Regions from separate parts of the Marinomonas sp. NPDC078689 genome, predicted to be linked through region 2. Evidence: predicted binding sites of a transcription regulator. Region 2 holds the regulator's gene; each other region holds the start of a gene.
The links. The regulator PhoB, encoded in region 2, activates phosphate uptake and scavenging genes when phosphate is short. The targets are predictions, from matches to a motif close to TGTCATANNNNTGTCANA.
Positions count from the first base shown of each region.

Region 1: pstS (phosphate ABC transporter substrate-binding protein PstS) is a predicted target of PhoB. The motif match lies at 9,480-9,497, and genes of this name have one in related genera.
Region 3: ACIGBN_RS02810 (phosphatase PAP2 family protein) is a predicted target of PhoB. The motif match lies at 1,928-1,945, and genes of this name have one in related genera.

Region 1 covers NZ_JBITUJ010000002.1:571,887-582,545, forward strand. Annotated here, with positions in the region: gene cobW (cobalamin biosynthesis protein CobW) at 1-810, opposite strand, end outside; gene cobM (precorrin-4 C(11)-methyltransferase) at 825-1,604, opposite strand; gene cobJ (precorrin-3B C(17)-methyltransferase) at 1,630-2,406, opposite strand; gene ACIGBN_RS05740 (MliC family protein) at 2,542-2,916, opposite strand; FMN riboswitch at 3,157-3,311, shown strand; gene ACIGBN_RS05745 (6,7-dimethyl-8-ribityllumazine synthase) at 3,436-3,933, shown strand; gene cfa (cyclopropane fatty acyl phospholipid synthase) at 4,296-5,510, shown strand; gene ACIGBN_RS05755 (leucine-rich repeat domain-containing protein) at 5,589-6,836, opposite strand; gene ACIGBN_RS05760 (malate synthase G) at 6,927-9,095, opposite strand; gene pstS (phosphate ABC transporter substrate-binding protein PstS) at 9,650-10,659, shown strand, end outside.
Region 2 covers NZ_JBITUJ010000005.1:86,674-97,332, forward strand. Annotated here, with positions in the region: gene lrp (leucine-responsive transcriptional regulator Lrp) at 1-2, opposite strand, end outside; gene ACIGBN_RS10255 (amino acid ABC transporter substrate-binding protein) at 550-1,572, shown strand; gene ACIGBN_RS10260 (amino acid ABC transporter permease) at 1,682-2,860, shown strand; gene ACIGBN_RS10265 (amino acid ABC transporter permease) at 2,871-3,971, shown strand; gene ACIGBN_RS10270 (amino acid ABC transporter ATP-binding protein) at 3,994-4,773, shown strand; gene ACIGBN_RS10275 (HDOD domain-containing protein) at 4,857-6,128, shown strand; gene ACIGBN_RS10280 (chorismate lyase) at 6,137-6,694, shown strand; gene ubiA (4-hydroxybenzoate octaprenyltransferase) at 6,691-7,545, shown strand; gene phoB (phosphate regulon transcriptional regulator PhoB) at 7,629-8,324, shown strand; gene phoR (phosphate regulon sensor histidine kinase PhoR) at 8,328-9,665, shown strand; gene ACIGBN_RS10300 (response regulator) at 9,713-10,567, opposite strand; gene cysZ (sulfate transporter CysZ) at 10,567-10,659, opposite strand, start outside.
Region 3 covers NZ_JBITUJ010000001.1:605,452-616,110, reverse strand. Annotated here, with positions in the region: gene ACIGBN_RS02820 (dienelactone hydrolase family protein) at 1-133, shown strand, start outside; gene ACIGBN_RS02815 (MJ1255/VC2487 family glycosyltransferase) at 215-1,348, opposite strand; gene ACIGBN_RS02810 (phosphatase PAP2 family protein) at 1,345-1,860, opposite strand; gene ACIGBN_RS02805 (phospholipase A) at 2,012-3,019, opposite strand; gene ACIGBN_RS02800 (5-carboxymethyl-2-hydroxymuconate Delta-isomerase) at 3,063-3,410, opposite strand; gene ACIGBN_RS02795 (2-hydroxyacid dehydrogenase) at 3,487-4,419, opposite strand; gene entS (enterobactin transporter EntS) at 4,649-5,947, opposite strand; gene fes (enterochelin esterase) at 5,996-7,309, opposite strand; gene ACIGBN_RS02780 (TonB-dependent receptor) at 7,578-9,656, shown strand; gene ACIGBN_RS02775 (hypothetical protein) at 9,719-10,093, opposite strand; gene ACIGBN_RS02770 (FMN-binding glutamate synthase family protein) at 10,103-10,659, opposite strand, start outside.

The sequences.
Region 1 (10,659 bases), on a different contig from region 2:
ATCAAAGTGGTCATGGGCATGATCATGGTGTGCACCGTGAGCATGGTGATGATCGTGATGGTTATGCACTTCGTCGATTCGGCTTTCTGTTGCCGCATCAATGCCTAACAACATATCCAACGCCGCTTCACCGTTTTCGATGTACACCGTTTTTACCGTATTGGGCACCGCATGCGTAATGACAGATTGCACACGAGCACGCTCGCCTTCGTCCAGCAAATCGTTTTTACTCACCACCACAAGGTCCGCGGCACTTAGCTGATCGTCCAGCAATTCTTGTAGGCTTGGGTCATGATCAAGGCTTTCGTCTGCTTGGCGCTGAGCTTGCACTTGATTTTCATCGTGAGCAAAACGCCCTGCCGCTACCGCTGGGCCATCAACCACTGTGATCACCGCATCGACCGTGCAATATTCTTTAATGCCCGGCCAGTTAAAGGCTTGTACTAATGGCTTAGGCAGGGCCAAGCCACTGGTTTCAATCAAGATGTGGTCGATGTCGCCACGACGTGCAACCAACTGCTCCATCACTGGCAAAAATTCTTCTTCTACTGTGCAGCAGATACAGCCATTGGCCAGTTCATAGAAGCCATCGTCGCTGCGTTGGCTGCTTTCTTGACCTTCTTCGCCTTCAGGGCAGTCAAGAGGACAAGAGCGTAAAATCTCTGAGTCTATGTCTAACTCGCCAAACTCATTGACGATAACAGCAATACGCTTGCCGGCCGCTTGTTTTAATACGTTCGACAGCAAGGTCGTTTTACCACTGCCTAAAAAGCCAGTGACGATCGTTGTTGGGATTTTATTAAGCTGCATAATGAATCCTGCTTTTATTTTTTGTCGTCTTTTTGACGATGGATTTTTCGGAATATATGGGCCTGACTTTTATCGTAAAGATAGGAGTCAGCAAAGTCATCAGTGTCGAGCACCTGACCCACTAAAATAAGGCTCGTTCGAGTAAACTTTTTTTCCCGAACTTTAGCAACAATATCCGCTAACGTGCCGACCACATAATCTTGATCCGGCCAGCTGGTTCGATAACACACAGCCACTGGGCAATCTGCGCCATAATGTGGAATAAGCTCGTCGACAATTTTGTGTATGCGTGTCACACCAAGGTGAATCGCAAGGGTCGCCCCACTTTGCGCCAAGGCAGGCAAACGCTCTCTTTCAGGGAAAGGGGTTTTGCCTTCGTAACGCGTCATGATGACGGTTTGTGATACACCAGACAGAGTTAACTCTTTTTTCAGCATGGCCGCAGACGCCGCCACCGCACTCACGCCCGGTATCACTTCATAATCAATGTCTAAGACTTCAAGACGACGAATTTGTTCACCAATGGCACCATATAAAGCCGGATCACCACACTGTAAGCGCGCCACATCTTTGCCTTCTTGCGCCGCTTTTTCAATCACCGCGGTGGTTTCATCAAGGTTCATTTCTGCGGTGTCGTAAATGGCTTCGGCACTGTCACGCACACTGTCGATAACTTGCGTAGGAATCAAAGAACCCGCATACAAAACAACAGGACAGCGTTCCATGGTTTTGACGGCCTTGATCGTCATCAAATCTGGGTCGCCTGGGCCTGCGCCAATAAAGTAAACCGTCATCTCACTTCCTTAAATATAATCAGCATTACAGCTTTTTAGAATAGCCGCGCGGTGTGTAAATCCACTGTTTTTCGGCATTCACTATGTGTTTAGTGTCTGAGTTACCCACGCTCACCATAGTAAACATGTCTACGTCTTTGGCGTCTAATTCACCAAGCGTAGTAAAGGTAATCTCCTCTTCTGGGCGAGTTAACTGGCGACCAATCATCACCGGGGTGCTGGCAGGTCGGTATTGAAGCAACACATCACGGGCGTGATTTAATTGCCAATCGCGTTTTTTCGAAACCGGATTGTAAAAGGAGACGACAAAATCCCCCGCGCCACACGCATGAAGACGCTTGTCGATGGTTTCCCATGGGGTTAATAAGTCAGAAAGAGAAATGGTACAGAAGTCATGACCTAGCATGGCGCCTACTCGGCTGGCACCCGCTTGCATGGCAGAAATACCGGGAATGACTTCGATGTCAACATCCAGCCATTCAGGGTGATTTTCTTTGCCTTGAAGTTGCAGGTCCAGCAACTCAAATACCAAGGTCGCCATGGCGTAAATGCCAATGTCGCCACTGGAAATCAGCGCGGTACTCTTGCCCTGTGCCGCTAAGGTAAGCGCAAGACGCGCTCGGCCAATTTCTTCACCAAGCGGTAAATCATGGAAGGTTTTGCCTTCGCTCAGCTCACCTAATAGGTCTAAATAATAGCCGTAGGCTACCCAATCACTGCAGGCGGCCAATGCTTTGGTTGCATTTGGAGCAACCAACCCTAAATCACCTGGGCCCATGCCCATTACAAATAATTTGCTCATTACATCTCTTAAAATGGTCGTGCGTTATCAATACGCGAATCGGACCATTGTACACGTGAAATCGCTAAGAGGAGATGAAAACAGACAAGGTTAACGTGAGAGTTCTTCAGGTAAATGAGCGAAGTCAGCGTCGAATTAAGACTCGACGCGAATAAGCTGACATTTGATTTTAGAAAGATCTTCTATTTCCAAACCGGCTTGCTGACCTTTCACCCAAAAAGACACGTCTTCGCCAAGGTAATGGGCACCAGAAGCGCTAACCGCTCGGGTTAAGTTGTAGGTTTTTTGCTGCCAAAAGATCTGCGCTTCTTCCCCATGAAACATGACTTTTAAAGGCATGCCCGCGCACAGGTAATCCGCAACGTCCGTTTGGCTATCTTCTAGGCTTGGGTAGTCTTCTGCGGGTGGTTTCTCCACCCCACTACAGGCCGTAAGCGCCATCAGAGTGAAACCAGCACACACGCTACCAAGCCATTTTTTATGGGCGGTAATTTTAGAGACTCCGTTCATAAACACTCCTTTCATAAACAATAATCGAGTAGATCAAAAAAGTGGATAGCTCGCATTTTGTAAACGCCAGCTAAGCGGTAAAACCTTGATAATCTTATTTTCGCTCTTTGAAAGCAGAAACAAAAGCGCTTTTACGCTTAGCAAGATGACAATAAAAATGAATCTCCTTAGAAAACATCATCCTAAGCTTTGACACAGCTCTGTAAAAAACCGTATATTGCACATATCGAAACTATTCGATTTCGTTCTCGGGGCGGGGTGAAATTCCCCACCGGCGGTAAAGAATTTTATTCTAAGCCCGCGAGCGCTCATACTGCTGTCAAAGTAGTATGAGGTCAGCAGATCTGGTGTGACTCCAGAGCCGACGGTTACAGTCCGGATGATAGAGAGCGCGTCAGACAATACCTCAAGCAAGGTACGCCTTATGGTGTGCTATCGCCTAGTGTTAGGTACTTCATTTTTGATGAAGTATTTGCCTGTCCGTTCGCCCTGATTCACCTTTATTTGTAGGATTTAAAAATGAATCAGAGCTCAACAACGAATGTTACTGACTTTAACTCAGCAGACCAACGTATCGCATTTATCCATGCTTCTTGGCACACAGACATAGTGCTAAATTGTTTGGAAGGGTTTAAAACGGAATTAGCCGCTCGCGGTTATGACCTAAGCAAAATCGACATCTTCCCTGTTCCAGGTGCTTACGAGATTCCTTTGCAAGCAAAACTGCTTGCGAAAAGCGGCCAATACGCGGCCATTGCTGGCAGCGCACTTGTGGTTGATGGTGGTATCTACCGTCACGATTTTGTCGCTCAAACCGTGTGTAATGCCTTGATGCAAGTACAGCTAGAAACAGAAGTGCCTGTTCTTACTGCGGTACTGACACCTCATAATTTCCATGAGCACGATGAGCATTCTAGCTATTACAGCCGTCACTTTGTGAAGAAAGGCATCGAGCTTGCTAACGCATGCGACATGACGATCCAGCTAACAACTAAGACGAAAAAAGAGCTGCTATAAACCCAGCACTCATTAAGAGTCGCTTGCTCAAACTGTCTCATATCAAGCCTCATTTATGATCGTAAATGAGGCTTTTTTTGCCTTCCACGGAAATAAAAGTGCTTTCTTCCATTGTCTACACTAGGCTGTTTTTCGTCATGCGCGCCGAACCAACACGGCCGTGAATTTGAATAAGACATCACCTTATTAGACGGTGATAAATCATTCTAGCCCGAGATAACCCACCTCCCTCTTATAAAATTCTCCAATAACCTTAATAGTTTCTTTGTTATAGGTTTTCATTTTCAAAAGAGTAATATTTGAAAAATGTGTTTCCAACTCTATCGCAAACTCTGCGGCTCAATATGATAAGGAGATAATAAATGGGCGTGTCCAGCGAACAATTCGATCATAATACGACTTCTTCATCTGATCATCAGATTCAATCTCCCCCAGGTTCTTTTAGATCAAGCAAACCTAGATCATCGGTTAAGCAATGGATTAGCACGCAACTCACCCTCGCTGGCATCACCATTAATGGCAGTAATCCTTGGGACCCTCAGGTGCATAACGACGCTATATGGCCTCGTATCTTACGGCATGGGTCTCTTGGTTTAGGTGAAGCCTATGTAGACGGTTGGTGGGATTGCGAGCAAATTGACGAATTTATTTCCCGCCTTATTGACGCTCAGCTCGATAAAAAAGTCACTGGCCGTTGGGTGACGATACGGCATTGGTTAGCCGCGACTGTGATCAATCGACAATCAGAAAAGCGCGCCTATCAGGTCGGCGAACAACATTACGACGCCGGCAATGATTTGTACCAAGCCATGCTTGATCCGACCATGGCCTACTCTTGTGGCTATTGGCATCAGGCTGAGAACCTCCATCAGGCCCAACTCAATAAACTGCGCCTGATCTGTGAAAAAGCCAAGTTACAAAAAGGGGAATCGGTATTAGAAATTGGTTGTGGTTGGGGAAGTTTTGCTGAGCTTGCCGCAAAAGAGTATGGCGTTAATGTCACCGGCATCACCATTTCAAAAGAGCAAAAGAAACTCGCCGATGAGCGCTGCAAAGGACTGCCGGTCAAGATTGCTCTGCAAGATTACCGAAGCCTAGATGGGCAATACGACAAACTCGTGTCGATTGGCATGTTCGAACATGTTGGCCCTAAAAACTATGATACCTATATGCGAACGGCTCACAGGTTAATGAAAAACGATGGCATCTTCGTGTTACATACCATTGGCAACGCGAAAACCTCAGTGGGAACAGACCCATGGATAGATAAATACATTTTCCGTAATGGCGTCATTCCATCTCTTACCCAGATTAGCGAGGCGGTAGAACCTTATTTTGTGATTGAAGACGTGCATAACTTTGGCCCTGACTATGCAACCACGCTCATGGCATGGCACGATAATTTCGTTGCCGCATGGCCGAGCCTAAAGGAGCAATATAGTGAGCGTTTTTATCGCATGTGGGTGTATTACTTGATGGTCTGTGCCGGGGCATTTCGCAGCCGCTCACTACAACTTTATCAAGTGGTGCTAAGAAAGCGTGTCGACAGATTAGCTCGTTACCAAAGCGTGCGTTAACACGCTGTACAAGGCATCAAGAAAGGCCGTTCGGTGATGGCATTTCTTGATGCGATCTTCCCCCATGAGTCTGAGCGCTTACTCGCCCCTAACGACCCGCTGTTGCAGTGCTTCGTATAGATCGCTGTGTTTATCTGAGGCAATACAAAGGCTCAGCATGTCGTCGATAAAAAACGTCATAGCCCGCCGCTCTATTTGCTGGATGCCTTGCTGTTGCTCAGCGGATAAATTGGCGTATTTAGACGCAGCGCCAAAATCGCCAAATAAAATGTGTCCATCTGGGTTGATCAGCACATTGTGTGCGTATAAGTCACCGTGGGAAATCTCTTTGTCGATAAAGTGCTGCAGCACGGCGTCCATTTGCGCCACAATATAATGAATTTGTTGAATGGAAAAAGCCTGCCCTTGCGTGAAGGTATCTCGTGTACAGCTTGCTAAACTCGGCGGCTGACCAAGGTTTTGATAGTGTTCAGGAATCAACTCCATCAACAAAGCGGAACAATCAGCTTGGTCAATTTGCGCTAATGGCTTCACAATATTGTCATGGACCCCTATAGATAGACAGGCATCCAATTCATCCTCAGGATACCCATCGCTGGTTACCTCACCTTTAAATACCTTCACAGCAATGCTATCAGGAAATCCATAAGGGTTACGCTGCCAAGTCGCTTTAGAAATCACCCCAGATGCCCCCTGACCTAATACCTGATGCAAGATCAAATCTTCGGCAGCGACCGTTTTAAACTCTGGATGATAATGGCGATCCGCACAAAAAGGGTTGCCCGAAAACGCCAACCACGCCAATTTCGGCAAGCTTAATAAAGCGTCTGGAAAGGAGGACAGCTTATTCGCCGACAAGCGGATCAACTCTAGGTTCTGGCAATGTCTAATGGACTCTGGAATATCACGCAATTGGTTGCCCGCTAACGCCAACTTTTGCAAGCGTGGTAACAAGCCTATTTCCTCTGGCAAGGTTTCAATTTGGTTATCCGTCAAAATCAACCAGCGGGTAATGCGCGGCAAAGCCGCCCCGGAAACCTTACGAATCTGATTGCTCTTAAAGCCAATCATTTCGAGCTTAGGGCAAGAACCAAGCACTTCTGGCAACTCAGTAAATTGATTATTTGAGCAAAACAAGATCTTTAAATTACTCAATCTTGCCAGGTCATCAGGTAAGCTAGTGAGTGCATTATTCGATAAATCAAGAATCTCTAAGCTATCCGCCAATGAATAAATAGCCTCAGGAAATTCGCTGAGATTTTCCGCTAGCTGTAAGCGTTTAACGCCCTTTAATGCACCGCTATTAAGTTGTTGAAGTGTCTGCAAAACCATCTACCCAAAATAAAATTGCCACCATTATAGCGACAAAAAAGCCGAGCGACAGGCTCGGCTTTGATAACACAGAAGACGCCTTAATTATTCGGCTTTTTTGGCAATGCGATAGGCGTGCAACAAGGGCTCGGTGTAACCCGATGGTTGAGACTTCCCTTTAAAAACAAGATCACACGCAGCCTTAAAGGCAATGCCATCAAAACCTGGCGCCATGCGTTGATAAGCAGGGTCATCGGCATTTTGTTGGTCTACGATCGCGGCCATGCGCTTTAAAGCCTCCATCACTTGCTCTGGGCTACACACCCCATGTTCTAACCAGTTGGCCAGATGCTGCGACGAAATACGCAAGGTGGCGCGGTCTTCCATTAAGCCCACATTATTAATGTCGGGGACTTTAGAGCAGCCCACGCCTTGGTCTATCCAGCGAACCACATACCCTAATATCCCTTGAGCGTTGTTATCTAGCTCAAATTTGATCTGCTCTGCAGTGAGTGCGCTTGGGTCGTCCATTAAAGGAATCTGCAAAATATCATCAAGCTTGGCTCGTGCCCGCGAGGCCAATGTGTGTTGCTGAGCGCGCACATTTACTGTGTGATAGTGGGTACTATGAAGCGTCGCACCATTTGGCGATGGAACCCAAGCCGTGTTGGCGCCAGACAGTGGATGGGCGATTTTTTGCTCTAGCATCGCCGCCATTTCGTCTGGCATGGCCCACATGCCTTTGCCGATCTGCGCCTTGCCTGGCAAACCGCACTCAATGCCAATATCCACATTCCAATCCTCGTACGCTTGAATCCAAGCCTGCTGTTTCATGATGGATTTTGGTACGAACGCCCCCGCCAACATGGATGTGTGGATTTCATCGCCAGTGCGATCAAGGAAACCGGTATTAATAAACACCACTCGCTCACTGGCCGCGCGAATGCATTCTTTCAAATTCACCGTGGTGCGGCGCTCTTCGTCCATGATGCCGATTTTTAATGTGTTGCGTTTGAGCTGTAAGACTTCCTCTATACGAGCAAATAATTCAACCGCAAAAGCGACCTCTTCCGGGCCGTGCATTTTAGGCTTCACTATATTAACGCTGCCGGCACGACTGTTTTTGCGAGCGGTGGTGCCATTCAGGTCATGCATTGCAGCGTAAGCGCAGATAAAGCCATCCATAATGCCTTCAGGCACTTCATTGCCTTCTCTATCGACAATCGCTGAATTTGTCATTAAATGACCGACATTACGAATAAACAACAAACTACGACCAGGCAAGGTCAATGACTCACCAGAGGGGGTTAAATAACTGCGATCAGGGTTCATTATGCGAGTGACCGTTTGGCCACCTTTTTCAAATTGATCCTGTAAGGTGCCCTTCATTAAGCCCAACCAATTACGGTACACCTCAATTTTGTCTTCTGCGTCCACCGCCGCAATCGAGTCTTCGCAATCCATAATGGTGGTGATCGCCGCTTCAACCAATAAATCCTTCACACAGGCTTTATCGGTTTTGCCGACAGGCGAGCTTGCGTCGATCTGGATCTCTATATACAGACCATTGTTTTTTAATAAAATGGCCGTTGGCGCGGACTCGGTTCCGTTAAACCCTACGAACTTATCTGCTTCTACTAAGCCTACTCGTTCACCAGACGATAAAGTCACAACCAGCTCGGCGTTGTCTACTTGGTAGGCGGTTGCATCACGATGAGAGGCATCGATCAGCGGTGCTGCTTGGTCTAATAAATGACGCCCAAAAGCAATGACCTTGTCGCCACGAATGGGATTGTAAGCATTCGTTCTCTCGGCGCCATCACTCTCAGGAATGGCGTCCGTGCCATAAAGTGCATCGTATAAGCTTCCCCAACGAGCATTAGCGGCGTTTAATGCAAAGCGCGCATTTTTAAGCGGTACAACCAGTTGGGGACCTGCTTGTTCAGCCACCTCTTCGTCTACATTTTGTGTGCTGACCTTAAAGGCGGCCCCTTCTGGCAACAGATAGCCAATCTCTTTTAAAAAGGTTTTATACGCCGTGGCATTCTCAGCCGACCAGTTATGCGTTAAGTGCCATTCGTCTATCTGAGTTTGTAAGGTATCGCGCTTGGCCAATAAGGCTTTATTTTTAGGAGCAAGGTCATTTAACGTGGCTTCAAACCCTTCCCAAAAGGCGGTCGGACTGATGCCTGTGCCTGGGGCTATTTCTTCCTTCACCAAATGCCATAGACCTTGCGCTATGCTCAAACCACCTTGCTGGATTCGTGTCGACATACCTTTTTCCTTATTATTAAACCGCAGATGAATTATTTATATCACTTTAGCAAAGACTGAAACACTTGTAACAACCTCAAAAGTAAAAAAACTTTCCCCTCTTTGTTCATGCAGCGCTGTCATAAAGTATGAATAAACAGTCATATAACGCGCTCAATAACTCGATATTTTCCTATTTAAGCACCACAAAAACACCGTGAAACACATTAGAAAGCATTCAGTCGTCATTTTTTTTGCAAGGTTACAAGTGAACTAAAAACACTGGAAAACGTTATTTTTATTTAATTAAATCAACACTTTAAGTTTAACCCAATAATGAAACAAGCCCATTCTAGGTATTCCTAGCGTAAAAAAACATGACAAAAAAAACCGTTAATCGTCTTTGGTAACCAAACTGTCATAAACCTTGTGCAATATGTCTCTCCAGACAAGGGTGATCAGAAAAACATTCATTGTCTAGCACATAAAGATGAGAAGAGGTGAAGGACAATACTGTCTTACATCTCAGTTTAAAGAATGATAATTCACACTGAACACAAAGAGGATACACTCTCATGAAACGCATTTTTGCAAGCTTGGTTGTCTGCGCTGCAGCAAACGCTCTGACAGCAACATCAGCTTTCGCTGCCGATCACATCACTGGTGCTGGTGCAACTTTCCCATACCCTGTCTATTCTAAGTGGGCACAATCATACAACAAAGAAACTGGCGCTCAGCTTAACTACCAAGCAATTGGTTCTGGCGGCGGTATCAAGCAAATCACAGCAAAAACAGTCGACTTCGGTGCTTCTGACAAGCCATTGAAAGCAAGCGTGCTAAAAGAAAAAGGCATGATGCAGTTCCCTACTGTTATGGGCGGCATCGTTCCAATCATCAACGTTGTGGGCATTAAGCCGGGCGAAATGGTGCTTGATGGCACAACAATCGCCAACATCTTCTTAGGTAAAATCACTAAGTGGAACGACCCAGAAATCAAAGCGTTGAACCCAGGTGTTAACTTACCAAACAAAAAAATCTCTGTTGTTCACCGCGCTGACGGTTCTGGTACAACATTCAACTTCACTTACTATCTAGCGGACATTTCTGCAGATTGGAAAAACAAAGTAGGTGTGGATGCTTCTGTACAATGGCCTGTTGGTACTGGCGGTAAGGGTAACCAAGGTGTGGCAAACTACGTCTCTCAATTGAAAAACTCAATTGGCTACGTTGAGTACGCTTACGCGCTGCAAAACAACCTAACTTACTCAAAAATGAAGAACAAAGAAGGCAACATAGTATCGCCTACAATGGAATCTTTCCAAGCAGCGGCCGCTGGTGCTGACTGGAAACACGCTGAAGGCTTCTACCTGATTCTTGCTAACCAACCTGGTGCGAATAGCTGGCCGATGACGGCTGCTACCTTCATCCTTCTTCATAAAGAAGTAGAAGACGCAAAAGCGACTCAATCAGTACTTAAGTTCTTTGACTGGGCATACACAAACGGTGATGCTGCAGCAGAAGAGCTACACTACGTACCTTTCCCTGCCAATGTAAAAGCTCTTATCCATGACGCTTGGAAAACAGA
Region 2 (10,659 bases):
ATTCGACATGGATCTCCTTAATCACACTAAAGTATTGTTAATACTATCATGTAGATAACAAAGTATGGGAAGCGCTTTCTAGAATATATTTCTACCCTAAAAACACCGTCATTTGAATTGCACCAATATAAAACAAAAGAAAGTCCACGCACCAAATTGGTATTTTTTGGCTGTTTTTAACCTATATCAGTCATTTTGCTTCTTAGCTATGCACCATTAGATGTCACGTTTTCTTACAAAAACACACACTTTTTAATAAACAAAGAAAACTGCCTGTTTTTTAAACACCTTCCTGTTTTTATGGGCTTATTTTGTAAGAATTATGCACTAATAACCATATTTATAGCACTTTATCCTTGACTAGAGACCATCAACAGTCGTTCTATTAGGTAATGCAACATTCTTCTAGAAGAATGCTCTGTATCTAAAATTAAAAAAATAATCATGATGTTGGCAATATTTTTGCATTGTTTACCTATAAGTCCCAAGACTTATAAAAACGAAAAAATACAACACACACAAAAGAAAGAAATGCCTGGGAGGCTATCAATGAAATCGAACGTTTGTAAACTACTCTCAACAGCCGCTGTTGCTGCCGCCATTAGTACTGGTGCTGCCGCAGGTACACTAGATGACGTTAAAGCAAAAGGTTTCGTACAATGTGGCGTAAGCCAAGGCGTGCCAGGTTTCTCAAATGCTGATGACAAAGGTAATTGGACAGGGATCGATGTTGACGCTTGCCGCGCCGTTGCTGCCGCTATCTTTGGTGATGCTCAAAAAGTAAAATTCACACCTCTTTCTGCTAAAGAGCGTTTCACTGCACTACAATCTGGCGAAATCGATATTCTTTCTCGTAACACCACCTGGACTTATACTCGTGACGTTTCTCTAGGTCTTGATTTTACCGCGACTAACTTTTACGACGGCCAAGGCTTCATGGTTCGTAAAGATCTTGGTGTAGAATCTGCTTTAGACCTTGATGGCGCAACCGTTTGTACTGAACAAGGTACAACAACAGAATTGAACATGGCTGACTTCTTCCGTAAGCACAATATGTCTTACGTACCAGTTGTCGTGCAAAAAGCTGACGAAGCGGTATCCGCATACGATTCAGGTCGTTGTGATGTTTACACTACGGATAAATCCGGTTTAGCAGCACACCGTACTAAACTTAAAAACCCAAGCAACAACATCATCCTTCCAGAAACCATTTCTAAAGAGCCTTTAGGCCCTGTGGTTCGTCACGGCGACAACCAGTGGAAAGATTTGGTTACTTGGGTAATGTACGTACAAGTAAATGCCGAAGAAATGGGCATCACGTCTAAAAACGTCGCTAAGATCAAAGCTGATGCAAAAGATCCAGGCATCCGTCGCCTTCTAGGAGCTGAAGGCAACATGGGTCAAGATCTAGGTCTTAATGCAGATTGGGCTTACAACGTTATCGCAGAAGTAGGTAACTACGGCGAAGAGTTCGAACGTAACCTAGGTAAAGACACTGCGCTTAACCTTCCTCGTGCCATCAACAATCTATGGAACAATGGCGGCATCATGTACGCGCCACCAGTACGTTAATATCTGAATTAGGTAACTCGCTTCGGGTTATTATCCAGCGGCCATCCGCCGCTGGATCTCTCCCCCTTCCTTTATACCTCTGACGAGCATATCTACTGCCTGAATCAAGATGAGCAATATAAAAAATACTCCTAGTAACAAAAGTTTTCTGAATGATGCCGGTAATCGCTCCCTCATCTTTCAGATCGTACTTTTAGCTGTCGTTGTTTTCGTTGGTTATTACCTTTTCAGTAACCTACAAGCCAACTTAGAAAACAGAGGGATTTCTACTGGTTTCTCATTTTTAAATGAGCCAGCGGGCTTTCCTATCCTTATACACCTTGTTAGTTACACAGAATCCAGCACTTATGGACGTGCTTTCTTAGTTGCTTTGATCAATACTTTCGTGATCTCGCTCCTAGGTATTATTCTCGCCACTATTATTGGCGTTGTGATGGGCTTGGCTCGCTTATCAAAAAACTGGTTAGTTGCACGCCTTGCAACGGTTTACATCGAAACCATGCGTAACATCCCTTTGTTACTGCAAATGTTCTTCTGGTACTTTGCTGTGCTAGCCGCTCTCCCCGTACCTCGTAATAGTTATGAGTTTGCGGACTTCCTACTTAATAAACGTGGCATCTACTCGCCAAACCCTATCGCTCAAGATGGTTTTGGTCTGGTCATCGTTGGCTTTATAGTTTCCATTGCCTTAGCTATCGGTCTCATTGTATGGGCGAAAAAACGTCAAACACGTACAGGGCTATGGTTTCCTGCTTACTGGTCATCACTGGGTATTATTCTAGCCGTTACTTTTCTCTTTTTTGCTGCAGCAGGCTTTCCTTTAGAGTTTGATTTACCGCAGAAAAGTCGATTTAACGTGACCGGAGGTATGGTATTACCGCCTGAGTTTGTTGCTGTACTTGTGGCTCTTTCAACTTATACGGGGGCTTTTATCGCTGAAATCGTACGTGCTGGTATTCTTTCCGTTAACTGGGGTCAAACAGAAGCCGCTCGCTCTTTAGGCTTGCGCGACAGTATGACCCAACGTCTGATTGTTTTGCCTCAAGCACTGCGCGTTATTATCCCACCGTTAACAAGCCAATATCTAAACCTTGCGAAGAACTCTTCGTTGGGTGCCGCTATTGCTTACCCTGAATTGGTGGCCGTGATCATGGGGACAACGCTGAACCAAACTGGTCAAGCGATTGAAACCATTGGTCTTTGTATGTTGGTTTACGGTTCATTGAGTCTTTCGATCTCATTGTTCATGAACTGGTACAACAAAAAAATGTCATTAATTGAGCGCTAGGAGGCTAAATATGGCTATTGAATTTAAACCATCACCCAGCCTCCCACCACCGTCTACTGCGGTAGGTCCTGTGGCTTGGGTACGTCAGAACTTATTCTCTTCTCCATTGAATGTGTTCTTAACTTTATTCAGCATTTACATTATTTATTTGCTCGTTCCTCCCATTATTGAATGGGGTATTATCAACGCAACCTGGGAAGGTGCATCTAAGGCAGAATGTACTGCTGGCGGTGCCTGTTGGGCGTTTATCAATGTCTATTTCGAACAGTTCATGTATGGCTTATACCCATCTGAGGAAACATGGCGCATTAATTTAGCCGTAATCCTAATTGTTCTTCTCATTGGTATGTTTGCCATCAAGGCAATTAATAAGCTATTCCTGTCTTTAACCATTCTGCTGGTTTACCCAGTGGTTGCTTACTTCTTGTTTGCAGGCGGCGTATTTGGCTTAGAAGTAGTGGAAACATCTCGTTGGGGTGGCTTGTTCTTAACCGTCTTATTGGGTGTGGTTGGTATTGTTGCCTCCTTCCCTTTAGGGGCGCTATTAGCGTTAGGACGTCGCTCTAACATGCCTGTTGCGAAATCTGTTTCTTTGGTCTTTATCGAAACGATTCGTGCGGTACCATTGATCACTATTTTGTTTATGGCATCGGTAATGATCCCGCTGTTCTTACCAGAAGGTCTAAACTTTAATAAATTATTGCGAGTATTGATCGGTATCACTCTGTTTTCTTCTGCCTATATGGCCGAAGTAATTCGTGGTGGGCTACAAGCCATTCCAAAAGGCCAATACGAAGCCGCTGATGCAATGGGGTTAACTTATTGGCAATCAATGGTGTTGGTTATTCTGCCTCAAGCACTGAAGCTGGTTATTCCAGGCATTGTGAACTCGTTCATCAGCTTATTTAAAGATACAACACTGGTTTATATCGTAGGCATGTTTGACTTCTTAGGAAGGATACAAGCCGCCAATCACGATACAAATTGGTTAGGAACAACAGTGGAAGGCTATGCCTTCGCAGCCCTTGTTTACTGGATCTTCTGCTTTGGTATGTCACGTTACAGTATGGCACTAGAGCGTAAATTAGACACCGGACACAAGCGGAATTAGTTAAGAATTTGAGGCCTTTAAAATGACAAATACGAACATGGCACGCGCCCAATTAGAGCCGGGTGAATCTGCAATCATCGAGTTTAACGATGTTAATAAATGGTATGGCGACTTTCATGTATTGAAGAACATTAACTTCAGTATTAAAAAAGGTGAGCGCATTGTTGTCTGTGGACCTTCTGGTTCTGGTAAGTCCACTATGACTCGCTGTATTAACCGTTTAGAAGAACATCAAAAAGGTAGCATCCTGGTCGATGGTATTGAAATGAATAACAACTTGAAAAACATCGAAGCCATACGCAAAGACGTTGGCATGGTGTTCCAGCATTTCAATTTGTTTCCTCATCTCACTATCCTAGAAAACCTGACGTTGGCTCCGATTTGGGTACGTAAAATGCCTAAAAAAGAAGCTGAAGAAATGGCAATGCATTACTTGGAGCGTGTAAAAATCGCTAACCAAGCATTGAAATACCCAGGACAGCTCTCAGGTGGTCAACAACAACGTGTGGCGATTGCACGAGGCTTGTGCATGCAACCTCGCATCATGCTATTTGATGAGCCAACCTCTGCCCTTGACCCTGAAATGATCAAGGAAGTATTGGACACTATGGTTCAATTAGCAGAAGAAGGCATGACCATGGTGTGTGTTACCCACGAAATGGGCTTTGCTAAAACCGTTGCTGACCGCGTTGTGTTTATGGATGCCGGAGAAATCGTGGAAGCAAATGAGCCTCACGAGTTCTTCGATAACCCACAACATGATCGAACTCAAATGTTCTTGAGCCAAATTTTGAATCACTAATCATTCAAAAACTGCTATATTTAAAAGGCTCCTTTTAGGAGCCTTTTTTACGTTTTAAGCAACGATTCTATTTGAGCTGATTTATGAAGTTCGTAGCACCAGAGTTAACCCATACCAAAAAAGTACGAGTGGTCCATTTGGCGGACCATACAGGGCGCTTACAGGTTATTTTCCCTGAAGATAGCATGCTAGACTTGGCCGCTATTGCACGTTTAACAAAGCGTCGCTTTGATCCCATCGCTAATTACAACACCGCTGGTGACCCTCTTTTACAATCTGCTAACTGCTCTAGCATCATAGAAAAAAGCCTTCTAAAAGAATCTTTTATCGAGATTCGCAGTAATGCGAACAGCCAATATCATCAGCTGTCTACTGAGGATTTTATCACCCGTTTTTCAGGCCCTCTTAGCCGTTTCGAAAACATTTCCATTCACATAGACGACATCCAAAAACCCTCCAGTAATTATCTTAATGACGAACAACAAATGCTGGAGTCTCTCGGTCAATTCCAATCGATCCGACTCAAGCAACGACTGGAAGAAACCTTAGAAATCCCGCCTCTGCCGGCGATTTCTAACCAAATAATACGACTCAGTTCCAATGAGTCATCCGGTATGGATGAGCTGTGTGATGTGATTAGCCTAGACCCAAGCTTGGCAGCACAAGTTGTCAGCTGGGCGGCCTCCCCCTATTACGGTGCAAAAGGGGGCATAGAGTCCGTTAAAGACGCGATTATTCGTGTGCTTGGCTATGATATGGTGATGAACTTGGCACTTGGTCTTTCAATGGGAAATGCTTTTGCGCAACCAGAAGACGGCCCTCGTCACTATGAAGATTTTTGGCTTAGCTCAGTCTCCCATGCCGCTTTGATGGAAGCGCTGGTTGCAGTCGTGCCTATTGCCCACCGCCCAAGTAGCGGGCATGCCTACCTAACGGGCCTGTTGCATAATTTCGGATTTCTCGCGATTAGCACTATGATGCCGCCCCATTTTTCTATTTTATCTCGCTACAAAGAAGCCAATGCCCACCTAACGTCAGACATTGTCGAAATGCAAATTTTGCGTTTCACCAAAGAACAACTTGGCTCATGGTTACTAAAGCACTGGGATATTCCAGAGAATATCTGTATTGCGATTCGTTACAGTAAATCCCCTAGCTACCAAGGTGAATACGCCAACTTAGCGAATCTTCTGTACATTACACACCAGCTTAATAGTCACCAAGAAATAGAGCCCTCTGTTCTTGAGCGCATGGGGGTTTCGTTAGAACAAGTAGAAGCCTGTCATAGCAAAGTCCAGCAATCTTCGGCAGAACTGTATAAAATGGTCGCCCTGATCAACGGTAAGAAGTCTTAAGCCCTATAATGCAGATCAACCATACCATTGCACAGCAATTAGATTACCGCTGGCACCCTATACACAGAGTGAACAAAGCAAAAATCCCAGCGGATTTATGGCCTTGGCTTTCCACTGCGGCCTCATTGACTAAGAAGTTACAACAAGCGGGAACCTTGAGCGTAGAAATATTAGAGGACGGCTGGGGCAAGCCAACCCAAAGAGAAAGAAGAAAGTTGGGACTCTCTCCTCGGCATGCCGCTCGTATTCGCACCGTGCTCCTGAAGTTTAATGGCGAAGCTGTGATTTATGGCCGCTCGATCATTCCAGCACAATCGCTTCGAGGTCACTGGCGTAGAGTCAGCCAACTAAAAGAAAAACCGCTTGGCGGGTATTTATTTCGTCATCGCAACTTATCTCGCAGCACCATTGAAATCGCCGAATTACCGGCTTGCTTATTCCCAGACGTGAATAAAAAAATCTGGGCAAGACGCTCCGTCTTTCAACAATATGGGCCAGGTATATTAGTTAACGAAGCTTTCTTTGATACTATTCTCGACATCAAGCCTATTCTGAGACCTCTATGAGTAAACTACACGATTACGCTGATCTAACTCGCTTTAATCGCCCAATTGGGTCGTTATTATTAATGTGGCCAACACTATGGGCGCTTTGGCTAGCGGCCGATGGCTGGCCCCAGTGGCAATTGGTGGTGATCTTTGTCTTGGGCGTTTTTAGTATGCGTTCCGCGGGTTGCGTTATTAATGACTACGCCGACCGCAAAATTGATGGCCATGTTGATCGCACTAAAAATCGCCCTCTTCCATCAGGGCGAGTCAGTGAGAAAGAAGCATTAGGGCTATTCGCTGCCTTGGTCGTATTAAGCTTTGTGCTGGTGTTATTTACCGATCTGCGTACGATTCTTTTGTCGTTTGTCGGCCTTGGTCTCGCGGCGTTATACCCTTTTATGAAGCGCTACACTCACCTTCCTCAGCTGTTTCTGGGGCTTGCATTCTCTTGGGCCATTCCAATGGCTTACAGCGCGCAGGGAGGCGATTTACTAGACCCCCAGCTATGGATGCTGTTTTTGGCAAATTGCCTGTGGACCATCGCCTACGACACCTACTATGCCATGACGGATCGCCCTGATGATCTCAAGATTGGCGTTAAATCAACTGCCATTCTCTTCGCACAATACGATCTGTTGGTAATCCTTTGTTTGCAAGCATTGACCCTATCTCTGCTACTGTGGATTGGGGTGCTTTCGCATTTACAATGGCCGTACTTTTTGTCCATTTTGGTTGCTATTGTTTTGTTTTACATGCAGTTTAACAAAGCGAAAGGCAGAGAACGCCTACCTTGTTTCCATGCATTTTTAGACAATAATCGCATCGGATATTGTATTTTCATCGGCTTGGCCGTCAGTTATTTGGTTTAAATATGGCAAACATGTGACAATGTAACCTAATTGTCACATTTTGCGGATTAAATAAAACCGTTCCTGAGATGAGGGTGAATCCTGTGACCGGTAAAAAAGTATTAATCATTGATGATGAGTCTTCCATTCGCGAAATGATCGCGGTTGCCCTAGAAATGGCTGGGTACGAATACATGGAAGCCGAAAATAGCCAACAAGCCCATGAAATTATTGTGGACCATAGACCAGACTTAATTCTCTGTGACTGGATGATGCCAGGCGGTAGCGGAATTGAGCTGACTCGACGCTTAAAAAAAGACAGCACCACAGCGGAAATCCCCGTTATTTTATTGACCGCGAAAAGCGAAGAAGACAATAAGATTCAAGGTTTAGAAGTCGGTGCGGATGACTACATCACCAAACCTTTTTCACCTCGTGAACTGGTCGCTCGCTTAAAAGCCGTGTTACGCAGAGCAACGCCACAAGGGGTTGATGAACCGATTGAAATTGATGGTTTGGTGCTTGACCCAATTAGTCAACGAGTCACCATTGGCAGCACGCCCTTAGACATGGGACCAACCGAATACCGTTTGCTTAAGTTCCTCATGACGCATCAAGAAAGAGCCTACTCCAGAGCGCAGTTGCTCGACCAAGTATGGGGCGGTAATGTTTATGTTGAAGAAAGAACCGTTGATGTTCATATTCGTCGTCTCCGTAAAGCCATTGGCACAGACCACGACTCGTTAATTCAAACAGTCCGAGGCACGGGCTACCGATTCTCAGCTAAACGGACCGCATAACATATGAAAACCATTTGGCGACAATCTATTATCCGCTGGCTACTTGGGCTAGCGGCCTGTGTCGTTATCGGGTTAATTATTAAGCAGACTTTTCTTGTTGTCTTAATCTATCTGCTTGGCTCTCTTTATCACCAACTTTATCAGCTTTACCAATTCCATAACTGGTTACGCTATTCCGGCAAAGCACCACCGCCGGAAGCATCTGGTATCTGGGGGGATATCTTTGATGCCGTCTATCGCTTGCAGAAAAAACAACGCAAATCTAAGCGTCGTATGCAGCAAGCATTAACCAGAATCGAGCATTCTACCGCGGCGCTAAAAGAAGGCGTCATCATGGCAGACAGCGAGGGAAATCTGGAATGGTGGAACAATTCCGCCGGCCATTTTTTTGGCCTCATGCGACCGGTTGACCGTGGCCAAGCCATTACCAATATTATGCGCAACCCCAGCTTTTTTCGTTACTTCACACAGAAGCGTTTTGGGGAACCGCTGATCATCAAGTCCCCTGCGAAAGAAGGGGTGTATTTGGAAATTCAAACCACGCTCTATGATAAGAATGACCATCTCATTTTTGTCCGCGATGTGACCCGACTTCACTTGCTAGAACAAATGCGCAAAGATTTCGTTGCCAACGCTTCTCACGAACTAAAAACCCCTCTTACCGTAATCAAGGGCTACTTAGAGACCCTAGACATGTTCAAGGAAAACCTGCCTCCTAGCATGCAAAAAGGCATAGTAAACATGTCTGATCAGTCGGTTCGAATGGAACACTTAATCGAAGACCTATTGTTGCTATCTCGGTTGGAAAGTAACGAAAAACGCGAAGAAGATCAGTGGAATGCCATGCAAGATTTCTCGTCAGCCATCCAAAAAATGGCCACCCCGATACTTTCAGAGAAACATCAGATACGTTTTGAGATCACCACTAATGATCGCATCTATGGCTCCTATAATGAGCTCTACAGCGCCTTCTCTAACCTAGTTGTGAATGCCATTAAGTACTCACCTGATGGCGGAGAGATTGTCGTGACATGGGAGTCGAGTGAGTTTAACGGTGTCTTCTCTGTGAAAGACAATGGCTTAGGCATTGACCCAAGACACATACCACGCCTTACTGAGCGCTTCTTTCGTGTCGACAAGGGACGTAGCTCTAAAACAGGAGGAACAGGCCTCGGACTCGCCATCGTTAAACATGTGCTCATGCATCATGATGCGAAATTACAAATCCGCAGTGATTTGAATCAGGGCAGCGTCTTCTCATGTCATTTCCCTGCAAGCCGAGTACGCAGTGACAGCATCCCTTCTGTCTCCGTTTCTAGCGCCCCGATATCCGAAGAATAAAAAAATGGCCCGCTAAAAAGCGAGCCATTTTCTAATACGATGAACGCTTAGAAGTGATTAAATAACTTACCAATAAACGCCTCTTTTTCTGCATCTTGATCAATAAGCCCTAAGATCACGGTAAGAAAAGTGGAGTCGTGTTTCTTTTCTGTCGTGGCCACCGATTGAATATAGTAATTCAGCCGGTTCACTTGGCCAGCTAGCTCTAAATCTAATACCGCCTGCCCTAGTACTTGAGGCACCACATCATCGCTCTTAATCAGAATAGTCACATCCTGTTTACTCAGCTGAATGACCATGCAGCGAAACTGCTTCTCTTCAAATCTCACCATGGTCGGTATTTTCACGTCTTTACTCGTGACAGCCGTCGCTGCCGGATGAGTAAATTTCGTCGCCTGTACTGGCCGAGTCGATTTGCCAGCTCCCATTAGGACATCGATCGAAGCCGCCGCAACACCACCTTGCCCTGCCGCATTCGCTGCATTTCGAGGCTTTTCGGCAGCAAGCTTACTTTCCATTTTATGTTTTTTGGACGCGCTTAAAATTTTATTAACCAGCTGTTCACTCGAAAATGGCTTGCCTAAATAATCCGTAACCCCGGATTGCACCGCTTCCACCACATTACTTTTATCGCCACGACTGGTAATCATAATAAAAGGGATATCTTCCTTTTTATAATTTGCCTGCTCACGACACCATTTGAGCAGTTCAACACCCGTCATTTCCGGCATTTCCCAATCACACAAAATCATGTCAAATTGGCTTTTTTCAAGCATTTTCTGAGCTTTTCGGCCATTTACGGCTTCTTCCACAACAGACGCTGGGAATTGCTGGCGTATTGTTCGTTTGATCAAATCACGGGTAAAGGACGCGTCATCCACGACAAGAATTTTTATCGACATTATAAAAGTCCACTCGTACGGCCCACTAACGAAGACACATCTCCGTGTTGTGGTCTAAATACCGAAATCCACAATAAAGTCGCGGCAACCAC
Region 3 (10,659 bases), on a different contig from region 2:
CTATACTGCCTACGTCTACACTAACGCAAATCACGGTTTTCATAACGACTCTACGGCACGCTACCAAGAGAAAAACGCAGAGCTTGCTTGGTCTAGAACCCTTGAGTTCTTTACTCAAAACCTAGCCAGCTAAACGCTTATCACGTTATTCCTAAACTGAAAAAGCCTCTTTAAACGAGCAGTCGTCTAAAGAGGCTTTTTACTTGATCATGGTTTATCTAGGCTGACAATTTGCCAAACGCTGGCGTTTTAGTGCGCGATGTACCGGCTGCGCCTTCTTTCCAACCGGAAAGGTAAAGTCGATTCCAGCGGTATTCGGCGTTTGCGCCCATAACCCAGCACACAATTCATCCACCGTTGTGTCATTGTCTGCCTGCAACCAACGAACAACGGCTCGCGCCACGTTAGGGTAAGATATTTGCACAACTCGACTGCTTTCAAGCCATTGCTGAATAACCTTCGCATTAAGCACTTCACTGGTTTGAGCTAACCCCAATGTTTGCAGCGCTATCATATTAGAAAGCTGTTCAATTTGCCCTTGCATGGGCTTAGCCAAAATACGCCGCCCTAATTGCAAAGCCTCTGAGTTCAACTCAAAGCCAGCATTACAAAGTACCGATTCACATTCGCTGAGGTTTTTCTGAAACTCACTCAAGCTAAAAGGGAACACTTCTATATTCCGATACACTCCAGGATCAATGTCTTTACAGTGTAATCGAAAACGGTAGTTCGGAATGTCTTCAAGCCATTCCATCACCTCTTCGCTGTTTTCAAAAGGCAAATAAACCAACACGGTTTTCTCATAAGGCGCGCGTTTCTTTTCGTGTAAGTGCTCATCTAAGTGCACAAGCGGCGGTAAAATAGGATAACCAAAATGGTGCCAATGAGCGCCTAGCTGGGTCGTTGAGGGCGCGAAATTTGATAAAATCCATTGCGATAAACGCTTTCCTGTATAGCGCGGAATATTATGACAAAAGGCATATTGATGCCCAAAGCCAAGACAAGGGGTGCCTTGGCGCTTTGCCGCCCAGGCAACAATGGGCTCAAAGTCGGTAATGACTAGGTCGTATCCCCGTGTGTTTAGCTGACGTATGTCTTTAAACAAGGTCAAAAAACGGGCCTTCTGACAGGTCGCCAAAAGGTCTAGCTGACCATTTTTAGCAACAAAGCTCAGCCCATCGAAAACACGATAGTCCCCAAACACATCCATATCAAAATAATCTGAGGCAGGCCGCCCAGAGAACACAAAATCGACCTCAACACCCGCTAACGCAAACTCCGCGGCCATCGAGCGCGCTCGTGTAATATGACCATTCCCTGTGCCTTGAACACCGTACAGTATTTTCACACTAACACCCCTATCATCAAGGCCGCACAGCCTGTGCCAAGTAACGCGCCCATCACGGTATCGGTCGGAAAATGCACGCCTAAGAAAATACGCGACAAACCAACTTGAGACGCCCAAACGTAAAGGTAAAGAGCAAAATCCGGAAAGGCGTCACAAAGACAATAAGCAACAAAAAAAGCCCCTGAGGTATGACCAGAAGGAAACGAGAATTGATCCGAAGGCACGATGAAACTTTTAAAGTTATCGAGCGCATCCGCAGGTCGATTCCGCTTAAAACCACGCTTTAAAATAAGATATAAACTGCGCTCAAGAAGAAACCCTAACGCCAAAGCTGACGCGAGCGCCGAAAAGCCAAATGCCCACAAAACGATGGCAATCAATACATAAAGGGGGCCATCAGCGCTAAAGGAAATCGCTCTGCTGACTCTAGCCAATGCAATGCGATGCTTACGCGCCATACACCAAGAAAAGGCATGTACATCGACGGCGTGTATGTTTTGAAGAATGTTCATTTTTCCACCTCTCTTGTTGATCATAGTTTCAACATAAGGCAGCAAAATGTCATTTACGCTTCAGTTAGATGACAACTTTGTGACGACATAAAAACGCCCTGCTTTATGGCAAGGCGTTTAGATCATCGAACAAGGCAGGTATTGATAACGATTAAAACCAATTGGTTAACATTATGCCGACACCCAGCGTTTGAGAGGACTCATCATAGCCAAGTAACGATTGGCCGTAGCCATTAAAATATTGCACATAACCTCTCGATTTCCCCCACAAAGGAAACGTAAAGCCAACTTCTATTGCCCCTTTGTTCTCGGAAGATCGTAGATTATTACGCAACATCACATCGATACTGTAATCATCAATGGCATGAAAGACTCTGAACTCACCATAACCTAGGTATTTTTCAATATCAGGGTTATCGTCTTCCTCTTCGCTTTCAGGAATCCGATACCAAGGCTTGATTGAGTATGCGGTATCGCCATGCTCAAACGTAATATCCACATACAAACGGTTCCAAGAGCGAGATAAACTGTCGGATTGACCATTAGATTGGTGATCAAAACCGTAACTCACATAGCTTGGTTTGATATTAAGAAAATCAAAGCGAGGTTGGGTCACTATGAACACTTCTGGCTCATAGTTGGTATCACGAAACGGCGCGGAAATAGCCCCGTTGTATGCCTGCCAATAGGACTGCTGAGTATAAGCAAACCATAGGCTGGTGTTTTTTCCGACTATATTATAGGCGACGGGAAATTTGAAACTGAGCTGAAACTTAAACTCAACTTTATCTAAGTCTTCATCGTCCGCTTTATCCCCCAAAAATGCCGTTTCATTCGGATGTGGATTAAAAGTAAACGGAAGAAAGTAATTGGGCCTATGTGGCGTTAATACAAAGGGATTATTAGAAGAGTCCCTTTCCCGGGATGTTCGCTGTTCCACCAGCCCATCAGACGCTTTGGCTCGCTGGGTGATCGTATCAGGGACTTTCGGCTCTTCAGGCGTATAATCGTCATCATTTTCCGCTTCACTAGCCTGCTGGCTAGCTGGCTGTTTGTTGTCGATATTTAATGCCGCACGTTCTTCATCAGACTCAACAGAATCTATTTGTGCATAGAGCATAACGGGGAAACACAAAACCCATAACAGCATAACTTTCATGAAATACTTCCTTGCCCCATAACAACCAAGCCAATGTCTTTGATTAAGATAAAATCACTTTACGGGCGTAAGTATCACGTTCCATTTCACAAACTTCAACGGTAAAGCTAACATCCACTAACGAAAACTGAGTCAAAGCGTCTAAAACCAAATGAGAAAGGGCTCTTTTTTGCTCGACTGGGCGTCCAGATAACATGCGAATTGTGACATGCACAAACGCATCTTCTTTGCCTGCAGTCATAAAGTTTTTATACGGAAAACCACGTAATTTAACATCCGATTCAGCAAAAATCCCAGACTCTAAACAGGCTTTTTTAACGGTTTCCAGCCAATCTGCTGGCGGTACTTCTTGGTCCAAATTTTGGCTGTATTCAACAATACAATGTGGCATTTTCGCCCTCTTCTTAGCATTATATAAGACGGATAACGAGGCCTCTGATAACACATCAGAAACAACTCATTGCAAGTTAATAACCTATGTTCACATCCACTATTTGAGGCATTTCTCCCCGCTCTCGGTATCGTCGAATATTGTTGGCGACGATCTGACTCGCACTGGCCGGATGAGTAGGTGCAGATACATGCGGCAGCACACTGATATTAGGATGCTGCCAATAAGGATGATTCTGAGGCAACGGTTCTTGTGTAAACACATCTAACACAGCATGAGACACTTGTTTATCCAACGCAGACAACAAAGCTTGCTCATCAATAATGGCACCACGAGCAAAGTTAATAATACTCGAGTTTTGCGGCAAATAAGCAAGAGTGTCTTGGTTCAGAATGCCTCTGGTTTGCTCTGTCAGTGGCAACAAGCAGATAAGAATATCACTTTGGCGCAATAATTCATAAAGCCCTTCTTGACCATGAAAACAGGAAACACCTTGAATGGTTTTAGGACGGCGACTCCAGCCTGATACTTCGAAGCCGTTTTCTTTCAAACGTAAGGCGCTGGTTTTCCCTAGCTCCCCTAACCCTAGCACACTGATACGACGATCCTGAGCGCGCACCATAGGTCGTTGCCGCCAGTCTTTTCGTTCCTGCTGTTCTTGATAAGCGTACATTTCTCGATGTAAAAACAAGCTCCATGCTAACACCGCCTCTGACATGGTGCTGGCCAACTCTGGATCGATTAAACGCACAATCGAAAAACGCGGCCGATCCAGCTCCATCACCATTCTTTCCACACCTGCCCACACACTGTGAACCCATTTTAGCTCAGGCAATGCCAATAGTTCACTAGGATCTGGGTTCGCTACAATGGCCAGTTCACAAGTGTTTTTTTGCTCTTCACTCAGCTCAGCAAACGGCATGATGTGCTCTTCTGGCAGCGCTTTGGCGAGGGCCTTTACCCATAACCTTTGCTCCGCCTTTGGCGCTCGGCTAACAAAAGGAATCATTTGACGTGCTCCCGAGCGGTCTCTTTAAACCCTTTGCGCTTAATGGCATGACCACTTAGGGTTTTAAAGAACAGCCTGGATTCTAATGAGGTAACACAATCTGCGTAATGACATAAAACGCACATATTGACTCCTAGCAAAAAAGAAATGGCTGAGATGTCTCTCAACCATTTATAAAAATATTACGCTAGAAAATACAGTACTGAGCTAAAAAGTAAATGCCCGTAGGCTAAGTCGTGGAGCCAGTAGCAGCAACATTACTAGGAGATGATTCAGCGGCCTCAGTCGTCATATTCTCATCGATCAAGCTGGCATTGCGCAATGAACGAAAGCCTATAGACATCAATGCTGTTAAGCCCGCACAACCAAGTCCTAGTGCAAGCACACTGTTAATTGGCGTGAGTACCTTAGCCAACACACCTACCCCTAAGGAGCCTACTGAATCCCCTACCACATCTTGGGCTGTCCAAAAGCTACCAATACGGCCAAGCATATGATCCGGTGTATGCCCTTGAACTATGGTGTATTGCAGCAAACCACCGATCGACCCAAAATAACCAAACACCGCCAACATCACCAGCATAGGCACAAAGTAACTACTCACCCCCAAAACTGCCACACTGATAAAGGAGCCAAATGCCATGGCTAACATCACCAACCCTGGACGCTTTACATTGCGCACCCAGCCACTGGTCAAAGCGGCTATAATCGCTCCGACTGGTACCGCCGAGTACATTAGTCCAACTTCAAAAGCACCGCCGCCAAATGCAGCAAGGGCAAGTGCTGGAAACAAAATTCGAATCGACTTTGTCATCGCCTCTAGCGTGCCAAGCAATACCACACTGCGTATGACTTTGTGACGCAAAACAAACTGAAAGCCGCCCAATAAAAAACGTACTGGATGCTGTTCCTCTGTTTCTTTCTCAGGCTTCATGCTAGGTAAAAACACCAAGGACAATAACGTACACAAGGTCCCTGCTGCCGCTAAACTGTAATTCCATGTGACACCCCAAGCGACAATCACTAAGCCCGCCAATGCAGGGGATATCACCGACCCTATGCGCACAACCAACATACTTAAAGCCCCAGCGGTGGGTAAGTTTTCACGGCCAACAAGGTGCGGAATAGACGCCAATAAGGCGGTCATCCCCAGGGCGCTAAAAAAGCCATCCCATAATGAAATAGCATAAACCGCCCATACGGAGGGGGCAGATAAGTAACTATTAAGCGCTAAGAAGATAAAACCAACCCCACAGATCCCTCGAGAAAATAGGATCAATTTTCGTCTGTCATACCGGTCGGCCAACACCCCGCCTAACATCAAGCCCACAAACATACCTATGCCATCCAAGGCGACAGCATAGCCTACTTGTAAACTGGAACCGGTTAACTGGTAAATTTGAATCGGTACCGCCACATTCAACATACCAATACCAAGTACCGACATTAGCCGTGCTATAAAAATAGCGCGAAAACTTTTGTTGGTTTTTAACAAACTAAAATCCAACAAAAAATGCTTTTTCGTCATCATCACTCTCAAAACAATAACGCTATCATTAGCATGATAGCGACCTAGTTAGGCACTAGGTGGTAAAAGTGCGACAAGCCCTTTTACCAAACTAGAGCGCCATGCGAGCCAATCATGCCCGCCACAAAAGCGATCATAAATAAGCCTTGCTGGTTGGTTAGCGAAAGTGACTAAACGATCCGCTTCTAACGCGGCCAGCATATTCTCGTTATAGCGATTCATATCGCCTTCGCCACTGCCTACACTCATGAAAATGTCTAAATGTGAAGCCGCTAACTGGCCCAATTGAAGCTGAGCAGATAGGCTATTTGGTGGTGTATAAGACAGCAGCGTCGGGTCACAAGGTAACGCTCGATTAACGTCTGGCCACCAAAATGATCCTGATAAGCTAATCACCTTTTGCACCCTCTCAGGCCAGTTCAAGCCGACGTATAACGCCGCCAAGCCTCCTAAGCTTTGCCCTGCAACCAAGGTCGTAGAAGCCCCACCCAGTGACACCCCATGCTGCTGCGCCAGAGGAAACAGTTCATCAAATACCGCCTGCCAAAAACCTTCATGACAAGAAAGCTCAGACCAACGAACCTTGCCATCGATAGAATCAATCAATAGATATTGAGCGGGCGCGATGTGTTGTTGCTGAGTTAAAGCCTCTAGTACCGCAGGCGTACCTGATGGTGTTGCCCATTTTTGGCCGTCTAACAAAATAACCAATGGTTTAGAGCCAGAGTCCTCACCGGTTTGGAAGGCATAAATTGACCGTGAATTTTCTAATCTGGTGCTGTCCCAGGTGAATGTTGTCATTCGCTCACGAGGAAAAGTGAGCTCACCGGCGTCCCATTGAGGCCAACCAAACTCTCTTTGCGCATTAGGCAAATGCAATGCAGATGTTTTGCCATCGATTGAAGCCGGAAAAGGGTTTAATACATCCGGCAATGCCTGATCCATTATCGATATGTACCAACGTCGCTGCGCTTGTGATGAGCCGTCACTCTCAGAAAACGCAAGGTGAGGCATTTGTTCCGCCGTCAAAGGGATAAAGGAATAACTGCCACGCCAGCTGGACTCAATACTGAGTTGCTTATGCCAAACATCAGTGCCCGCTACGCGCGATAAGGATACCGGCTCCCAACTATGATGATCGGTCACTGAATTTATTTGCAGTAGAACTTGCGCCACACAAGATTGAGACTCGTCCCCTGAAGGGTCTTGCCAAAAGAAATCAACCACGGTTTCCCCTGAATAATTTCCAAACATAAGCGGGCAACCCTGCTGCTTTAGCCTTTCCCACCAGGCCTTCGTCCCAATATCCGCTGCGACTAAATACTCACCTGCCGCTAATTTAAGCGCTAAATCCACACTCATTTTGATCCTTAACTCATCGTCGGAAAGATGTTTTTTTAAAATAAATAGAAATAATTAATAAATGGTATTGCGAATCATTTTCATTATCAATAAGATTACACGACTTTTACATAAGGCTACAAAGTAGCAACACATTTTAGTAAAACTGCAATTTGGTCACATATTGGTGCGAAATAGCAGTGTTTGAGTGGGTTTATGTAAAACAAAAACAAACACGTCAAAGGACGCTGTTTGATTTCAATAAAACTAACTAAGGAATGTTCTTCAGATGGCTAACACAAACATTATCTCTCGCGTTAATGTGCCTTACCGCTTATCCGTAGTCGCTATGGCGGTTATTGGTATCAATGCAGCAACTTTATCAAACAGCGTTTGGGCCGAGGATGCGATTAATCTTGATGCTATTACCGTTACTGGTGAGAAAGTTGATAAAGACATAAAAGACACAACAACAGCGGTGACTGTTATCACTGAAGAACAGTACGAAAGCGGTAAAAAGAAAGACATTAACGATGTTATCGTAGAAGCACCAAACGTGACGACCGGTGCATTCGGTACCGTCAACATCCGAGGCGTGAACAGTGCCGGTGCCGCAATTGGCGCGAACGCCTTTATGACAGGTGGCAGCCCTCGTGTGTCCACTGTGGTTGATGGCATCACTGAAACTTGGGGCGGCTATAACTTCAACCCAACAGATGTTTGGGACTCTAAGCAGGCGGAAGTATTACGTGGGCCGCAATCTACATCACAAGGCGATAATGCCATTGGTGGCGCTGTGGTTCTGGAAACCAATGACCCAACCAATTACAACGAAGCCGCTGTTCGTGCCGGTTTAGAAAGTTACGATAACGGTAATATCAAACATAACGTAGCGGCTATGGTTTCTGGACCATTAGTCAAAGATGAACTTTCCGCTCGCGTCGCGATAGATCACACTAAAGGGGATGGTTACATTGATTATGAAGATGATGACGGTGATGGTGAAGATCTAAGTGAATCAGAATCTCTAAATGCTCGAGTCAAACTATTATGGACACCAAGCAGCATCGAAGGATTGAGAGTTAAAGTCACAGGTGTACACCGTGAAAACGATGGTGAATACTTGAATTGGGTGAATAATAGCAATTACGGCACCACAAACAGAGTACGTGTTCTTAATGCTGATGATAATGAAAATACTCGAACCCAAGACTCTCAAGTTAACAGTATTAGTACTAATATTGATTATGATATAAGCGAAGAAGTTAAAAACCAGCTTCAAATTAGCTACAACGATTACACAGCATCATTCCAACAATACCCAGATGACTTAGAGCTTACATTAACAGAGAAGAAAACAACGATGGAAAACAAGGTGATCTTCTCACCAAATGATTCCAAACTTTCCGGTTTTTTTGGCTTCTATGTATCTCAAGCAGATTCTACCCTAGAAGTTCTTTCTGAAGGCAGCTCAGCTTATGATTCAGATGGGACAAAAACTAACGTAGCTGGCTTTGGTGAAATCACTTATGCCGCAACAGATAAGTGGGATATAACAGCAGGTTCACGCCTTGAGCATGAAAAACAAGATCGCGATCTAACTGTTTACACCAACCTTTTAGAAGACAACACGGAAGACACTTACTTTTTACCTAAAGTTTCCACGACTTATGACATCACTGAAGCAACAACATTAGGTGCTTCCGTGACCAAAGGTTATAACTCTGGCGGCGCAGCCCTTCAGTGGTGGGACGGTACATCCAGTTCATGGGAATACTACACATTTGACCCTGAAACCGTCATTACTTATGAATTAAGCAGTAAAACACGCCTTAATAATAACCTTACCATTAACGCCAGTGTTTTTTATAACGATTACAATGACTACCAAGCTTACACAGATTACAAGCTAGAGAACGTTAAAAAGGCTCACACTTACGGCGCTGAAATTGAAGTCGTTGCACTAGCAACGCAGACGCTAGAGCTAAGAGCATCTGCTGGTACATTGAAAACAAAAGTAGATGAAACTAGCAGCGATACAACCAGCTGGCAGGGTAATGAATTGTCTTACGCACCTGATTTAAACCTTGGCTTAGGCTTTACCAAGTACATTGGACAAAGCTGGTCAGTGGGTGCTGATTCCACTTACGTAACCTCTTACTACTCAGACATGGATAATACAGCCAGTCAAAAAGCCGGTAATTACGTAACAACCAATGCTTTTTTACAATACACATATGACGATCTAACGATCAACGGTTACATCAACAACTTAACCAACGAAGATATTATTTACCAAAGAAATGATACAACAGCCTCTATCGGTGCTTCTCGCACAATCGGTCTAAGCGCAACTTACCGCCTGTAATAGATTTTTAGGAGGTAAAGGGATTTAGGAGGTAAAGGGATTTAGCCTCCTAATTTGTTCACTCACGCGCCAACCAATTGCCAACGCACGCCGTAACCATCGATAAAGCAAACCTGTACATGACTATCTTGTTCATCTGGTAAGGATTCAAAGACGACACCAAAACCAGAAAAAGCATGGTAGTCATCCCAGAATTGTTCACTTTTCCATTCAATCGCTGGCATAGGTTTTATGATTTTCAAGGCGTCGGCGGCGGCGCTTTCATCCTCAACCAACAACAGAGTTAATCCCTGTTTAATTGACTCAGTAGAAGATAAGCAGACGGATAAAGCCGACTCACTGTGGTTGTTTTCAGCGTTTGCCAGCAGACCAAATACAGAGTGATAGTAGCTGCTCGCATCCGTTAAATTTTCTACAAAAACAGTGTGTTGGCTCATTGTCTTCCTTTATTGTAAACGCTCTTCTATAACTGAAGGCTCATTTTGAAAACCGACCATATTAATAAACTCAGGTCTAACATTAGGGATCGGATTTACTTCAGAGAATAGCGCAGATCGACTTTGATTTTCAATAATTCGCACATGGGATCGATTTAATTCTCTAGGCTCTTTCACGCCGCAAGAATGCGCAATCAAACCAATGCCATGCAGTAGACCATCTGCATAATTGGCCACACGCACAGACTTTTCTTGTGCAACCAGACCTTTTTGTAAATCTGGATTATGCGTGGTAATCCCTGTTGGGCAGGTGTTTTTATTACACTGCAACGCTTGAATACAGCCCAGCGAGAACAAAAATCCACGTGCACTCACCACAAAGTCAGCGCCAGCACTCAACGCCCAAGCCGCTTTACCAGGTACGATTAACTTACCAGACGAAATGATTTTAATATAACGGCGTAGGCCATAAGACGTGATGATGTTCACCACCAGCGGCAAACTTTCTCTTAGTTGCATGCCCACATAGTCCATTAAGGGTTGTGGAGCTGCTCCCGTTCCCCCAT